DNA from 2 places in the Ferdinandcohnia sp. Marseille-Q9671 genome. Region 1 is predicted to be linked to the other one. Evidence: riboswitches for the same ligand, from Rfam matches in the RefSeq annotation. Region 1 holds a riboswitch; the other holds the start of a gene.
What was found. Region 1 has a riboswitch for cobalamin ahead of ACWNMY_RS16710 (ribonucleoside-diphosphate reductase subunit alpha). Riboswitches for the same ligand answer to the same signal wherever they lie in the genome.
Positions count from the first base shown of each region.

Region 2: linked by a shared signal. The riboswitch ahead of ACWNMY_RS02940 (DUF4430 domain-containing protein) and the one ahead of ACWNMY_RS16710 (ribonucleoside-diphosphate reductase subunit alpha) in region 1 are both predicted to bind cobalamin.

Region 1 is NZ_CDRJTA010000004.1:291,818-299,900, reverse strand. It holds gene ACWNMY_RS16710 (ribonucleoside-diphosphate reductase subunit alpha) at 1-2,226, opposite strand, end outside; cobalamin riboswitch at 2,401-2,576, opposite strand; gene ACWNMY_RS16705 (GNAT family N-acetyltransferase) at 2,701-3,078, opposite strand; gene ACWNMY_RS16700 (VOC family protein) at 3,235-3,645, shown strand; gene ACWNMY_RS16695 (GNAT family N-acetyltransferase) at 3,694-4,242, opposite strand; gene ACWNMY_RS16690 (5'-nucleotidase C-terminal domain-containing protein) at 4,386-7,700, opposite strand.
Region 2 is NZ_CDRJTA010000001.1:543,134-551,216, reverse strand. It holds gene ACWNMY_RS02960 (cytochrome c biogenesis protein ResB) at 1-150, shown strand, start outside; gene ccsB (c-type cytochrome biogenesis protein CcsB) at 153-1,325, shown strand; gene ACWNMY_RS02950 (response regulator transcription factor) at 1,720-2,436, shown strand; gene ACWNMY_RS02945 (ATP-binding protein) at 2,433-4,217, shown strand; cobalamin riboswitch at 4,320-4,546, shown strand; gene ACWNMY_RS02940 (DUF4430 domain-containing protein) at 4,718-5,137, shown strand; gene ACWNMY_RS02935 (ECF transporter S component) at 5,128-5,640, shown strand; gene sigX (RNA polymerase sigma factor SigX) at 5,751-6,299, shown strand; gene ACWNMY_RS02925 (hypothetical protein) at 6,277-7,512, shown strand; gene ACWNMY_RS02920 (peptidoglycan DD-metalloendopeptidase family protein) at 7,835-8,083, shown strand, end outside.

The DNA of each region.
Region 1 (8,083 bases):
TGAAGTACTTCTTACGTAATAAGTTGTTTTTAATCCTTTGCGCCACGCCTCCAAATGAAGCTGTAAGAGTTCTTTTGCTTTAATATCATGCCTCACATAGAGATTAAAGCTAATACCTTGATCAATATGACGTTGTCTTGCAGCATTTTGCCTAATACTCCAAATTTGATTTACTTCATGACGAGCCTTTCGGTAAAACTCATATGTCCTATGGTTGATGTCTGGAGCTGTTACCTTGAACTTAAAGTTCTTTTTCTCCTCTGCATACTCCGCCGCATAGATAGGATCAATTCCATCCGTTGAACCGCCAATTTTTGCTGTTGATGAATTCGGAGCGATTGCCATTAACCAGCCATTCCGAATACCGTCCTGAGCTACATTCTCTTGAAGTTTTTTCCAACGCTCTGTACGATATTTTCTACGGGTAAAATACTTTCCTGTTTCCCATTCAGATCCCGTAAACATTCGATAGGCTCCTTTTTCTTGCGCAAGCTCCATTGAAGATCGAATCGCATAGTAGGCAATATCCTCGTAAAGCTCATCTGCAAATTGAACCGCTTCTTCAGATTCCCAATAAATCCCCTTCACTGCTAAAAGATGATGCCAGCCAAATGTACCAAGACCTACTGCTCGAAACTTTTTATTGGTAATCTCTGCTTGTTTCACTGAAATCGTATTTAAATCAACAACATTATCTAGCATCCTAACCTGTATCCTCACCAAACGTTCCAATACCGAATCTCCAACAGCTCTAGGAAGATTAATAGATGAAAGATTGCATACGACAAAGTCGCCTGGTTTTCGAATTATGATAATATTGCCTTCTTCATCGATGTATTCCTTTGTTACAGCTGTGACAGACATGTTTTGGGCGATTTCAGTACATAAATTGCTGCAGAAAATGGCTGTACGCCCTATTCCTAAAAGGTGTTTATTAGGATTTTGTCGGTTGACTTCATCACGGTAGAACATATATGGTGTACCCGTTTCTAACTGAGCAATCATGATTCGTGCCATGACGTCCATTGCTCGATATGTTTTACGTGGTAATAGCGGATGGTTTACAGCTTCCACATATTTGGTAGTAAAGAACTTCTCATCTTCTTCATCATAAAAATCCTCTAACCCGAGTGGATTTCCGTGTTCATCTTTCCAGCCCATTATTTGCTTCACTTCATGTGGACAAAAGGTATGCCATTCTCCTATACTTCTGCCGTTACCATCTACTTCTTCTAACTTTTTCATAAACAAATCAGGGATAGCGACTCCAGTGAAAATATCATGTGCCTTCCGACGTTCATCCCCATTATTCGTTTTTAAATCTAGAAAACCATTCATAATATCCTTATGAAAAAGGTCAAGATAGATGGCAATGGCTCCCTGCCTTTGACCCAGCTGATCAACGCTTACTGCCGTATCATTTAAAAGCCGAATCCAAGGAATGACCCCTGATGAATTACCTTTAAATTTTTTTATGTCCGAGCCTAACGAACGAACCTTCCCATAATATACGCCAATCCCACCACCATCTTTTGACAATCTAGCAATATCCCAATTATTTAAATATATTCCATCGAGAGAGTCTTCAACTGTGTCTATGAAGCAGGAAGATAATTGACCAAAACTCTTACCCGCATTTGATAAAGTTGGGGTGGCAACGGTCATATATAAATTACTTAATGCCCAATAGGCCTCCTTAATTAAACGCAGACGAACTGTTGGATTCTCATTCTTCATGAGTGTCATTGCAATTACCATGAAACGTTCCTGTGGAAGTTCATAAATATTCCGTTCATAATCTCTAGCAAGGTACCTGTCAGCAAGTAGAAATAAACCGATGTAGGTAAATAAAAGGTCCTTTGACGGGTCAATTACAGCTCCTAGTTCATCTACCTCTGACTGTGTATAGGTCTCCAGCAGTTCCGAAGAGTAAATACCTTTGTTTGTTAATTCAATTAGTAATTCATAAAAACTACCATATTTTAATTCTCGATCATACTTACGATTTACTGCCGCTTTATCATATAATTCATTCAAATATAAATGTGCTGCTAAATAGGTCCAATTTGGTTGGTCCATCTCAATTTTATGTAATGCATAAAACATTGCCTGTTGGTTTGCCTCAAGTTTGGTAACATTCATCTCAGTCAATTTGTTTCTAATTTGTTCAGTCTCAAGTTGGTACGTACCTTTTGCGTAATCAAGTGATTTAAATACTGAATTCATGTCTCCATCCAAAATAATACTCAAATCTATTCTCTCCCTTACTTGAAATAGTGTTTCAAAACAACAAAAAAATCCGCTCAAATTGAGCGGATGAAACGATAACATCAAGAGAAAAGAAGAAAAGTATAGCCTCTCAATCGCCATCGTTTCATCTTCTCAATCCCCGAAGAAGTTGAAACATCTCAAGAAAAGACAGGTCTCCTGACTTATGCTTCACTCTACTTTGAACCCTTCCCATATAAGATACAGTGGTTTGTTCATTTCGTCAGCATTTACAGTTGCGGGGGCAGTTCTGGATTTTCACCAGATTCCCTTTTCAGCCTAATGGCATCTTTTTCTCAAGGCAAAACACAATATGTAGTTTTATATCAACTATTTCAATCAATATCTATTATTCTATTTAATAATAAGTGACTACTTCTTTTTTAGCAAGACATAAATTGACATATTTTTCTTAGGTAAAAAAAGTCCCAGCTATATAAGCTGGGTAAATGCAATGATAGTATAGGAGTTAGTAAGTTTTTTTATAGCCTCTTCTAATAAAGCTTTCGCAACTCCCTTTCCCCTATGTAGTTCATCAACATACATTGCCACTATATTTGCTCTATGTCTTATTTTTGCTCGCGTTTCCCTTATTAAGGTCACCGTACCAATCAAACTACCATCTTCGAATGCCCCTAAGGTTTGAAAGTCCACTGACTGAAAACTTTTTTCATATTGTCTGATAGGATTTTCCTTTTCCTTTTCCTCTTCATATGTGACCAAAAATGCATTTGGCTCTGTTTTGAGCGCCTTCAACCTTAATTCCCAGTACGCATGTGCTTCTTCTGGGATAAGCTTTCTTATTTTCATATTCTACCTCTTTTACAAGAACGTTTGTTCTTGTATTTTTTAGTTTCTTTCATTATAATAGGTTTAAAGGAAAATTTATACAAAGATGTATGCATACTTCAAGAAAAAGAAATCCTAGAATTTGGTATTAAACTAATGAAAAAAGGAGTGTTTAATATGAAAGGGCAAGCAACACCTTATTTAATATTTGATGGTAATGCAAGGGAAGCTTTGGAATTTTATAAGGATACATTTGATGGGGATATTATAGAAATTCAAACCTTCGGTGAAGCTGATTATCCAACTCCACCAGAAGCTGATAATCGCATCATACATGCTAAGTATAAAAAAGACGATCTGTACCTTATGTTTTCCGACACATTTCCAGGTCAAGAAGTGACTGTTGGGAATCATATTTCTCTAACACTTGAATTTGAAAGTGAAGAAGAAATTACAAAAGTCTATAATCTACTAAGTCAAAATGGTTCTGTGTCAATGGAGCTGCAGGATACATTTTGGGGTGCAAAATATGCAAAAGTAAAGGACCAGTTCGGCATTATTTGGGATCTTAATTACGAAAAAGGCTAATCAAGAAAAATCCACAGAAGAGTACATTCACTTCTGTGGATTTTATTGCTACTTATTCTTTACTTCCCATTCATGCTTTAAGAGACCATAGGAATACATATCAAATCGTTTTCCGTCACGTTCTAAAAATTTTCTTGAAGTGCCTTCTCGTACAAATCCAAGTTTTTCATATAAAGCAATCGCTCTTTCATTATACTCAAATACCGTTAATTGAATTCTGTATAGATTGAGTTCCTGAAATGCAAAATCTAAAACTAGACGCATCGCTTCGTATCCTATCCCTTTATTCCGGTTTCCTTCGCCACCAATAGCAATCGCTAGCCATGCATTTCGATGAGGCCACATAATACTGTCGATGTCTACAAAACCAACTAATTGATTAGTCACTAAATTTTTTATTCCAAATACAAATGCATTCTCATTTTTTTGGTCCACCCATTCCTTAAACGTAGATGGATGTTTAGGAAAGGATGGTAAAGTATCTAAATTTCGTAAAAACTCTTGGTCTTCATACCAACTGACAATTGTGGGTACATCTTCTTCTTTAAATCGTACAAGTTGTACTTTGCTTCCTTTTAGTAGATTATATGTAATCATTTAAATGACTCCCTTATTTTTACTAAGGTAGTAATTCAACATTTCACTCTAAATCTCCTTTAGTAATCAATTTAACTTTAAAAATATTATCTTTTCATTAGAAAAGCCATAGAAACAAGTTCTATGGCCTGTGCTTACCTTAACTAGTTTTGTTGTGAAGTTTTTTTTCTGTTAAAGTAAATTAGTCCGACTGCAACAAGGATTAGCATAAGTCCTACCACTAGCATATTAAACGTATTTGTTGCTGTAATTGGTAGTTTTTTGCCCTCTTCCGAATCTTGTGTTTCTTTCTCATCATCTGGAGTTACTTGAGGTTTTTCAGGTTTTTCTTCACCTGGAGTTGGTTTCTCCTCACCAGGTGTTGGAACTACTTCATCTGGTATTGCATCAGTATCAACATATCTGCCTTCAATCTTAGTTGGTATTCCTTCACTTCCAAGGCTTACTAAATGTTCACGGAAGTTTTCCCAATCCGAAAGACCTAAGTCAGTTACACGTCCTTCTTCATACGCTTTGGCGAATACATCATAGCCGTCTCCGCCTTTAGCTGTGAACGCATTTGTTGCAATGATGTACGTAGTTTTATCATCGACTGCGACAAAGCTACCCTTCTCATCTTTGATGTATACTTCAACAACGCGTTCTCCTGCTGGTTTGGAAGAATCGAATTCTACCCTACCACCAGCCACATGTAAATATCCACCATTTTCTTCTGGATATTTGCTTACCGAAATTTCAAACGCTTCTTTTAACTCAGCACCTGTTAATTCCATGGTAGCTAACGTATTACCGAATGGTAATACTGTAATTACTTCACCGACTGTAATTGGGCCAGCATTGATTGCAGAACGAATACCGCCGCCATTTTGCAATGCCATAACTACATTTTTCCCTGTAAAACTTCTTGCCTTTTCAAGCATTCCGTCCGTAATCAAGTTTCCTAAGATTGTTTCGTTTTTACGTACACTTGGTTTTGTATTATCGCCATTTGTACGTGGATTTTCTAACTCAATCGGAGTTGATACACCAATTTCTTCTTGAGCAACTTTATCAACAGCTGCTTTAAATGGTGCTAATACTTCTGCTGCTTCTGGATCAGCCTCCTGATCGCCGATTGCAATCAATTCCCCAGCATGTGCAGTTACTACACCATTCGCATTAAATAAAACATCTAGAACGCCTAAATTGCTATTTGCATTTCCAGTTTGGACGATAACAGTTGGAGTTTCACCCTCAATTACAACTGGTTCTTCTAAGGCTGTATGGCTGTGTCCTCCAACGATAACGTCAATGCCTTCTACTTCCTTTGCAAGAATTAGGTCATTGTCTACTGCTGCATTATCATCGTATCCAATATGTGTTACAGCAATAATCTTGTTGACACCTTGTGCTTCGAAAGATTGAACAGCTTTCTTTGCTTCTGTAAGATAGTTTTGAAATGCGATGGAATCTGGACTTGAAATATCAACTGTTTCTTCTGTTGTTAAACCAAAGATTCCGACTTTTTCACCGTTTACTTCTTTGATAATTCCATTATAAATTTGACCATTTTTACTATCAGATGAAATTGTATCATTAAATAATCCATTGAATTTAGTATCGTTTGAGAAATCAACGTTTGCACTTACGAATGGGAATTGTGCATTCTTGATAAAGTCAACCAATGCTTGATGACCTTCAGTAGAAGAACCTAAGTCAAACTCATGGTTACCAAATGTCATTGCATCAAATTTCAGTAAGTTCATCATTGCTAAATCTGCCTTACCTTGGAACTCATTGAAATAGAGTGTTCCAGTAAATGCATCTCCAGCATGTAAAAGTAGGGCTTCGGGATTCTCCGCTCTAACCTGCTTCACTGCAGTTACTGTTTTCGGCATATCGTCAAGGGCTGCATGTGTATCATTTGTGTGCATAACCGTTAAATTGAATGCTAAATCAACGATTCTGCCTTCAACCTTAGTTGGTATTCCATTACTTCCAAGGCTCACTAAATGTTCACCGAAGTTTTCCCAATCTGAAAGACCTAAATCAGTTACACGTCCATCTTCATATACTGTTGCAAATACATCATAGCCGTCTCCACCTTTAGCGGTAAAAGCGTTGGTAGCTACAGTGTAGATACTATCATCTAGTACTTCTACAAGAATACCTTTTTCATCATAATAGCCTATAGATACGACGCGTTCTCCTGCTGGTTTCGTGGAATCAAATGTAACTTTACCGCCTGCAACATGTAAAAATCCGCCATTTTCTTCTGGGTAATTCTTTACCGAAATTTCCATCGCCTCTTTCAATTCAGCACCTGTTACATCCATGGTAGCTAACGTATTAGCAAATGGAAGTACAGTAATTACCTCACCAACAGTAATTGGTCCAGCGTCAATAGCAGCACGGATTCCACCACCGTTTTGCAATGCCATAATGACATTCTTGTCAGTGGATTCTTTCGCTTTTTGAAGCATTCCATCTGTAATCAAGTTTCCTAAAATAGTTTCGTTTTTACGTACACTTGGTTTTGTATTATCTCCGTCAGTACGTGGATTTTCCAACTCAACTGGAGTTGATACTCCAATTTCTTCTTGAGCAACTTCATTAACTTTGTCGCTAAATGGTGCTAGTACTTCTGTCGCTGTAACATCAGCCTCTTGATCGCCGATTTCAACTAATCTACCATTATGAGACTCTACTACACCATTATCATCGAAGTTAATGTGTAAAACACCTAAATTACTATTTGCATTACCGGTTTGAACAATTATTGTCTGTGTAGCATCTTTCTTTACAACTACTGGTACATCTAATGCTGTATGACTATGTCCACCAACAATTACATCAATACCTTCTACTTGTTCAGCTAATTGTAAGTCGTTATCAATTGCTGCATTATCGTCATACCCAATATGAGTTAATGCAATTATTCTATTCACACCTTGAGCCTCGAAAGCTTGTACAGCCTTTTTAGCTTCTTCAATGTAATTTTCAAATGTAATGGAGCCAGGACTGGAAATATCTTGTGTTTCTTCTGTTGTTAAACCAAAGATTCCAACCTTTTCGCCATTAACCTCCTTGATAATCCCATTGTAAATGTTACCGTTTTCGGGTTGTGCTACGATAGAATCAGAAAATAGTCCGTCAAATTTATCATCTTTTGAAAAATCTACGTTTGCACTTACAAATGGGAATTTTGCACCCTTGATAAAGTTAACCAATGCTTGATGGCCTTCCGATGAAGACCCTAAGTCAAATTCATGATTACCAAAAGTCATGGCATCAAAGCCCATTAAATTCATCATTGCTAAATCTGCTTCGCCTTGGAACTCATTGAAATATAGTGTTCCTGTAAATGCATCCCCTGCATGAAGTAGTAGTGAATTAGGATTACTAGCTCTTACTTCTTTTACAGCAGTTACCGTTTTCGGCATGTCCTTTAGTGCTGCGTGTGTATCATTTGTATGCATGATTGTTAAGTCAAAAGCATCTTCAGTTACACTGCCACTTTCTACTGCTGCACTTACAGTAGGTGCAAAGTTTACTAGAGTAGTAGGTACTAGTAAACTAAAAACAAATACGAACGATAGTATCTTTCTTACCATGTCCTTTTTCACGAATTTCTCCCCTTTTATTAGTAGATTAGTAAATCTTTACTATTATAAGATACTGTTTCTAGAGAATTCAGTCAACACCATTCACGAAAATTAAATGCTATTTCCACACTAATTATCCCCCAGAATACGAACTTAAGTAAATTTCAACCAACAAACGTTAAGATTTAGCCCTTAAATTGTAAACTTTCTTTAAATAACTTTTTTCTTACTTAAAAAACATTTCTATTATTCATATG
Region 2 (8,083 bases), on a different contig from region 1:
CGTAAAAATAGTGAGGTTATTGTGGCCGGACATACAAATAAAAACTGGTTTGGTTTAAAAAATGAAATTCGATTTGTTCTTTCAGATACTGGTATCGAAGAACCAATTGATCAAGTTGATGTAAAAAATAAGGAAAATAAGGAGGGATAAATATGGCTGAATTAAGCTCAAATCTACTTTATGGTGCCTTCATTCTTTATCTTATTGCGACGTTTATTTTTGGTGGAGCGATTAGGGATAAAAAAAATACAAACGGATATAACCGTTGGTCACACGTAGGGATAGCTATTACGATTATCGGATTTGTTGCACAACTAGGCTATTTTTTTACCCGGTGGATTGCATCAGGACATGCACCAGTAAGTAATTTATTTGAATTTATTACCTTCTTTGGAATGATGCTTGTTCTAGCGTTTATTATTATCTATTTTATATATAAAACAAGTATTTTAGGACTATTCACATTACCGGTAGCCTTACTAATTATTGCATATGGCAGTATGTTCTCAAGAGAAATTTCGCCTTTAATACCTGCATTACAAAGTGACTGGCTACATATCCATGTTACGACCGCAGCATTGGGGCAAGCCATACTTTCAATTAGCTTTGTGGCTGGAATTCTGTACCTGTTAAGGGTAGTGGATCAAACTGTAAAAAGTAAAAAAACTTTCTGGCTAGAATTTATCATGTATGTACTAGTTGTTGTAGTTGGATTTGTTGCCATATCTACAGCCTTTGGTGCAATGAAATATGAATCAACATTCTCCTGGGTGGATAAAGAAGGTGTAGATTCAGAAATGGTATTTACATTACCTGCATTAGTCATCCCTAATGAAGGAGAATTACTAACAGATGGTGTGTTTTCAACTGGAATTGAACTCCCACCATTATTGAGTGCGAGAAAAGTAAATACAGTGTTATGGTCAATCTTTGCCGGGTCTATTCTATACGGACTATTACGCTTAATTTTACGTAAACGTATTGGTGCTGCACTACAGCCTTTAACAAAACGTTTAAATTTAGATCTTATTGATGAAATTGGGTATCGCTCGGTGGCTATCGGGTTTCCTGTATTCACGTTAGGTGCACTAATTTTTGCGATGATATGGGCACAAATCGCATGGACACGTTTTTGGGGCTGGGACCCTAAGGAAGTGTGGGCGCTTATTACCTGGCTATTTTATGCCTTATTCCTTCACTTAAGACTTTCAAAGGGCTGGCATGGAGAGAAATCCGCATGGCTAGCAGTTGTAGGGTTCTTTATTATTATGTTTAATACAATCTTCGTGAATCTAGTAATTGCTGGATTACACTCATATGCTTAAATAGAAATCTTTTAAGGTGTAGACGAGGTCAATAATTGACTTTGTCTGCACTTTATTTGTATGGTAGTCTGTGAATACAAAATGAATGAGAATATAGAATGAGTAAAGTTAACATTTGTGTCTAAATATTGACTTTTGATCTATAGAGCAAGACTAGTGTGATATATGATATAGATAATCTTGAAAAGTTTATGTACGATATAAGTGTTAAGGAATATATAAAAAGTACTAGTTTTGTAACATCGAATTAAGACGGTTTTTAATACACCAAGGAAAATTCTAATTCGAGTCCCTTTACATCTTTTTAGTAAAGGCTTTCGGTAGTGAAAAGTAGATAGTTATGTTGGTATCTCACTACTGATAACAGAGTCTTTAGAAAAATGGAGGAATAAACATGGAAAACGGAGCAAAAATTCTTATCGTTGATGATGAAGAAAGAATTCGTCGTCTACTTAAAATGTATCTTGAACGTGAAAACTATATAATTGAAGAAGCTGATAATGGTGAAGTTGCCTTAGAGAAGGCATTTAAAAATGAGTATGACCTTATCTTATTAGATCTTATGATGCCCGGTAAGGATGGAATAGAGGTGTGTCGCGAATTACGCGAGAAGAAATCAACCCCTATTATTATGCTGACCGCAAAAGGAGAAGAGGTAAACCGTGTTCAAGGATTTGAGGTTGGAACGGATGACTATATCGTCAAACCATTTAGTCCGAGAGAGGTAGTGCTACGAGTTAAGGCTCTATTGAGAAGGGCGTCACTCACAACCTACCTTCAAACCGAAACAACAGCAAAGGACATAATTGTGTTCCCTCATTTAACAATTGATAATGACGCACATCGTGTACTTGCCGATGGAAAAGAAGTTGGTCTAACACCGAAGGAATACGAACTTCTATGCTTCTTAGCAAAAGCACCAGACAAGGTATTCGATCGAGAACAACTCTTAAAAGAAGTTTGGCATTATGAGTTTTTTGGAGATTTGCGTACGGTTGATACACATGTAAAACGCCTGCGTGAAAAATTAAATAAAGTTTCCCAGGATGCTGCAAAAATGATTGTAACGGTGTGGGGAGTTGGCTATAAGTTTGAGGTTGGCCAGGAATGAAATTTTGGCGCAGTGTAGTAGGAAAACTGTGGGCAACGATTCTACTATTGTTTTCCTTTGTTTTATTTGTTTTAACGATTTTATTTATGGAGTACTTTGAGAATTATCATATACAGGAAGCTGAGAGAAATCTTACTCAACTTGCGTCTAATATTGCAGTGATTATGGAGCAACACGAAGATAAAGATGTTGCAAGGTCCATAGCGTGGGAGCTTGTTGATCAAGAGACAAAGGTTATCATTGTCGCGGACGAAAATACCAATTGGTTATCTCCGGATCGGGAATCGATTGCAAATATCCCAGTAACTCTAATAACAGAGGACCCCGTTCTAAAAAAGGTTATCTCGGATGATGAATATGAAAGCAAAAAGATCTATCTTACTGAAGAACATCTTGAGGGTAAGCAATCAAAAGAGCTGTTCGTAGTGGGGGCTCCGCTTCATATTGAAAATGATCAAAAGGGAGCGGTTTTCCTTTATCAATCATTAGACGTTGTCCAGAAGACGGCTCAACAAACAACAAAATTTATTTTTTTAGCTGCAGGAATTGGGATTGTCTTAACCACTGTATTTGCCTTTTTTCTATTAACTCGTATTACTGCCCCACTCAGAAAGATGAGGGAGGCTGCATTTGAAGTTGCAAGAGGGAAGTTTGATACAAAGGTTCCAATTCTTACCCATGATGAAATTGGGGCACTTGGTATGGCATTAAATCAAATGGGTAGACAACTTAAATATAATATAAATGCACTTAATCAAGAGAAAGAACAGTTAGCGAGTATTCTTAACAGTATGGCCGATGGGGTTATTACATTAAATCGTGATGGCACAATCTTAGTAACTAATCCGCCAGCAGAGAGGTTTCTTCAAGCTTGGTACTATCAGCAAGGCATGTACCAGGATGTTGGGGAAGAGCTTCCATCCGAGGTAAGGGATTTATTTCAGCGTGCCGTTTCTTTCGAGAAGGAACAATTTATAGAAATAAGTCTTCAGGGAAGAACATGGGTTATATTAATGAGCCCACTCTATAATCAAACATATATAAGAGGTGCTGTAGCTGTTTTACGTGACATGACCGAGGAAAGACGATTAGATAGACTCCGAGAGGACTTTATTGCAAATGTTTCACATGAACTTCGAACACCGATAGCAATGCTACAAGGCTATAGTGAGGCAATTTTGGATGACATTGCAAGCTCAGAGGAAGAACGAAAAGAAATTATCAAGGTCATATATGATGAGTCTTTACGTATGGGTAGGTTGGTAAATGAATTATTGGATTTAGCTAGAATGCAGTCCGGGAATATTACGTTGAATAAAGAATTAGTTGACTTTGATGCATTAGTCAATCGAGTCGTTCGAAAATTCCAAGGTCTAGCGAAGGATAATCAAATCATACTCATTGCAAACAAAGAAGAGAATATCGGTGAAATTTTCCTAGATCCTGATCGTATTGAACAAGTATTTACTAACTTAATTGATAATGCAATTAGACATACAGATGCAAATGGGAAAGTAGAAGTGCTTGTAAAAGGACAGGAAAAGGGGATAAAAATTGATATTAGGGATACTGGATCTGGAATACCTGAAGAGGATTTACCGTTTGTTTTTGAACGTTTTTACAAAGCTGATAAGGCTAGAACAAGAGGGAAATCTGGTACAGGTTTAGGTTTAGCAATTGTCAAAAATATCATTGATTCACACAACGGAAACATTTCAGTACACAGTAAAATGGACGAGGGGACAACATTTACCTTTGTAATTCCTCGAAAAAATGAGTAATTTGAAGGTTTGTGCCGAAGATTCTTGTTCCATAAGAAACATTTGTCTTGTAAATGAAAAACTCTTCTAGTACTATAATGATAGCAAATAAAAAAATTTAATAAATTAGTAAGAATTATTGGTGTCTGAGAATGGAGCTTTTTGAAGCAATTCTCGTAGACTTAATAGGGAATCTGGTGTAAGTCCAGAACTGCCCCCGCAACTGTTAAAGTGGACGAAATGAGAAGAACCACTGTATGAATGTATAGCAAATGCTGTTATTCATATGGGAAGGACTCAAAGTAGGAAGAAGCTTAAGTCAGTAGACCTGCCTAATTCTCTCTTTCTATGTAATTCTTCGGGGTGTAAGAATTAGCAATAAAAGGTAGACTTAATCATCTTTGATTTCACTTTTTACTGTAAAACTCACCCCGTAGGGTGAGTTTTTTTGCTTTAATATTTGATTAAAAGGTTATAGGTGCTATTGCACTTATTATAAAACACAAAGGGGAGCTAGACACATGAAAAAACTTTTACTTGTATTACTATCATTAGGTTTATTATTTGGATGTAGTAATGAGCCATCGACTAATGAGACTCCAAAAAAGGATACGTCGGAAAATACGACGAAAGAAGAAAAAGCTGAAATAGTTACGGTTGTTATTTCAAAGAACAATGGAGAAGAAATTATCGCTGAAAAGGAAATAGAAATTGAAGCAGGAAAAGAAGTTACAGTTATGGATGTCATGCAGGATAACTTTGAACTTGAAACACAATTTGATGGCGCATTTATTGTTAGTATTAATGGAGTTGCAGCAAATGAGGCAGAAAAAACATCTTGGTTTTATTCTGTGAATGGTGAAGAGGCAATGGTTGGCGCAAATGAATTTAAACTAAAGCCTGAAGATAAAGTAGAATTTGATTTACACGCATGGGAATAAGAAGACTCTCTGTTAAAAACCTAACATTTTTATCAATGTTAATCGCTTTATCTGTAGTTGGGAGGATTACATTTACATTCCTCCCAAATGTTCAACCTACTACTGCCATTATCATCATAACAAGTTTGTTTTTAGGGCCTGTATATGGAATGATAGTTGCTGTTTTTAGTTCCGTACTTTCCAATCTTGTGATGGGGATGGGATTGTGGACATTTGGTCAAATCATAGCATGGGGCATCATTGGATTACTAGGTGGTGTTCTACGCGTATATCGGGACCGAATCCCAGTACTCATCCTTACCTTATTTGCTATTTTTTGTGGATTTTTATATGGGTTCATCATTTCAGTACCACTTTATCTTTTTTCAGGTAAATTCATTGCCTATTATCTGGCAGGATTACCGTTTGATGTTAGCCATGCAATTGGGAATGGAGTATTTTTTCTTATCCTATATCCGATTTTACGACTACTATTCTTAAAAAATGTAACAATTGCAAAGTAAGGAAGAATATTACCAAAATATTCTTCCTTTTTTTATGAAAACAGTCTATATTGGGTATGTAACTTTTTTTAAAAAACTTTCGACTAATGAAATGAACGGGAGGATTTAGAATGGATTCCTTATTTGAGGAACTATATGAAAAATATCATCACGATATCTTTTCCTTCTTATTTTATATGGTGAAAAATCGTGAACAAGCTGAAGATCTCGTTCAGGAAGTTTATATAAGAGTGTTAAAATCATATGATAGATTCGAAGGGAAAAGCAGTGAAAAGACTTGGTTATTTTCCATTGCTCGACATGTTGCAATAGACTCATTTCGAAAACAAAAAGGCTGGAAGCAGCGAATTATAGATTCGTTTGATTGGAGTCGCCAAGAGGTAAAGGATTATGCACCACTTCCAGAAGAAATTGCTTTGCAGAATGAACAAATACAAACGATGTATCGCTGTTTGGATCGGTGCACTACTGATCAAAAGATGGTACTGATCTTACGATATATCCAATCACTTTCTATTGCTGAGACTGCAGAAGCCCTTGGGTGGACTGAAAGCAAGGTAAAAACAACTCAGCATAGAGGTCTGAAAATTTTAAAGACCTATATGGAGGAATCTGGAGTAAAGGAGGATATAGCTGATGAAAAAATCAGAGTGGAGTGATGAACAGCTAGAGCATATGCTTTCTCAAATGCCAACAATTAAAGATAACCGTAGTCCACAAAAGATTTATCAACATATATCCCAAAGAAAGAACAAGAATAAGAAAAAGGTATGGCTTGTTCCGACAATTGCATCTGCAGCAGCAGCGCTTTTATTATTTATTTTAGCTCCTTCTTTTTTAAACACGAATCATTCAGGCTTTGAGTCAGCTGAGATGTCTAGAGAAAATACAAATATGGCAATGGATAAAGAAGATAAGGAAACTGTTGCTCCTGAAGAAGAGTCGGTTGGCATTTTACAAAAAACGGAGGAAGAAGACAAAGAAAGTGAAGCTAGCATGTCTACATTCGATAATCAACAAGCCTATTCTGTGAAGGGTGTTTCTAAAAATGAAGTTATTTTAACATACGGGGTATATGTAGGTGGAGTGATGTTTCCTACCGTTGTATCTGTTGTAGTTGAATCAGATGGGCAAAATGTAATTGAACAATGGGAAAAGAATATACCGGTAGTGAATAATATTATTCTACAAAATCCTAGCTGGGGAATTGATGAATTAACTGTTGATACGTATTTTGAAGATTTTTCTGAAGTAATTAAACCTGATGGATCAAAAGCTGTAAAAGTAGAGGTTGAAGAGACCGTCAATACTGAATCTTTTGCAACAGCAGAATCAGGTGATTTCATTAATACAATACAATCATTTAGATATCTATTGGAAGACTATCAACATGCAGAACTTTATCAAAATGATAAACAAGGAATAATCATAGGTCAATCAGGTGTTATTGAAAATCATATTGATGTGGAAAAGGATACTAAAAAAGCGTATCTATTCTATATAAATGAAGGATCTAATTATAAGATATTAATTCCGACATATGAAAATTTTGATACACTTGAACAAGCAATTGAAGCAATGAAAGAACAGCTCAATCAGGGAGATTATCAACTTCATCCGCCAATCATACAATCGGCTCAAATTGAAAGTATAAAAACGAATGGAACAAATGTAGAGATCTATTTTGCTGATGATGCAAAACTTACTAATAACGATACATTTATTGGCATGATTGAGGCAATCTTGTTAACTGCGAAGGAATTCGATTTTGAGACAGTTACCTTTCATGGGAAAATTGATCAAATTGGTGATATACCATTTGGTGAGCCTGTACAGGTTCCTCTTGCGCCAAATCCTTTGCCAGTACATTAAAGAGACACTTGTTGTCTCTTTTTTTTGTCTCCATATGTTAGTCAAAAAAATTATGAAGAAATTTTTTACATATTTTTTACATAATTTAAGAAAATTTCTCAAATAATGAAAGGGTGTCCATTTTTGCTTGATACTTTAGATAGGGGGTGTCTTGTAGCCAAGCAAAGAGTGTTCCTACGGAAGTGAAAGGTAGGCGATTTGCATCAGTCGAGTGCAGACAGCGATTTTTTTCCTTCCGATGCGATTGGTTAGACAAGCGAGCCGAGGTCACATTGATCTAGTTTACATACTAATTTTCATAGCTATATTGAGGAGGATCACAATGTTTGTGTTTGTTAGACGCATTACAATCGTTGCGCTATTTGCAGCTTGTATAGGTATCCTATTTATTGGTAGTCTAAGTGCTAGTGCACAGGATGTACCAGTAACTGGTACAGATGAGGAATGGGCGTGGCCTGTACTTGGTAGAATTACAGATACATTTGGTACAAGGCAGGGGAATCACAAAGGCTTAGATATTGCCGCTCCAATTGGAGATCATATATATGCAGTTGATGAAGGAATTGTAAAA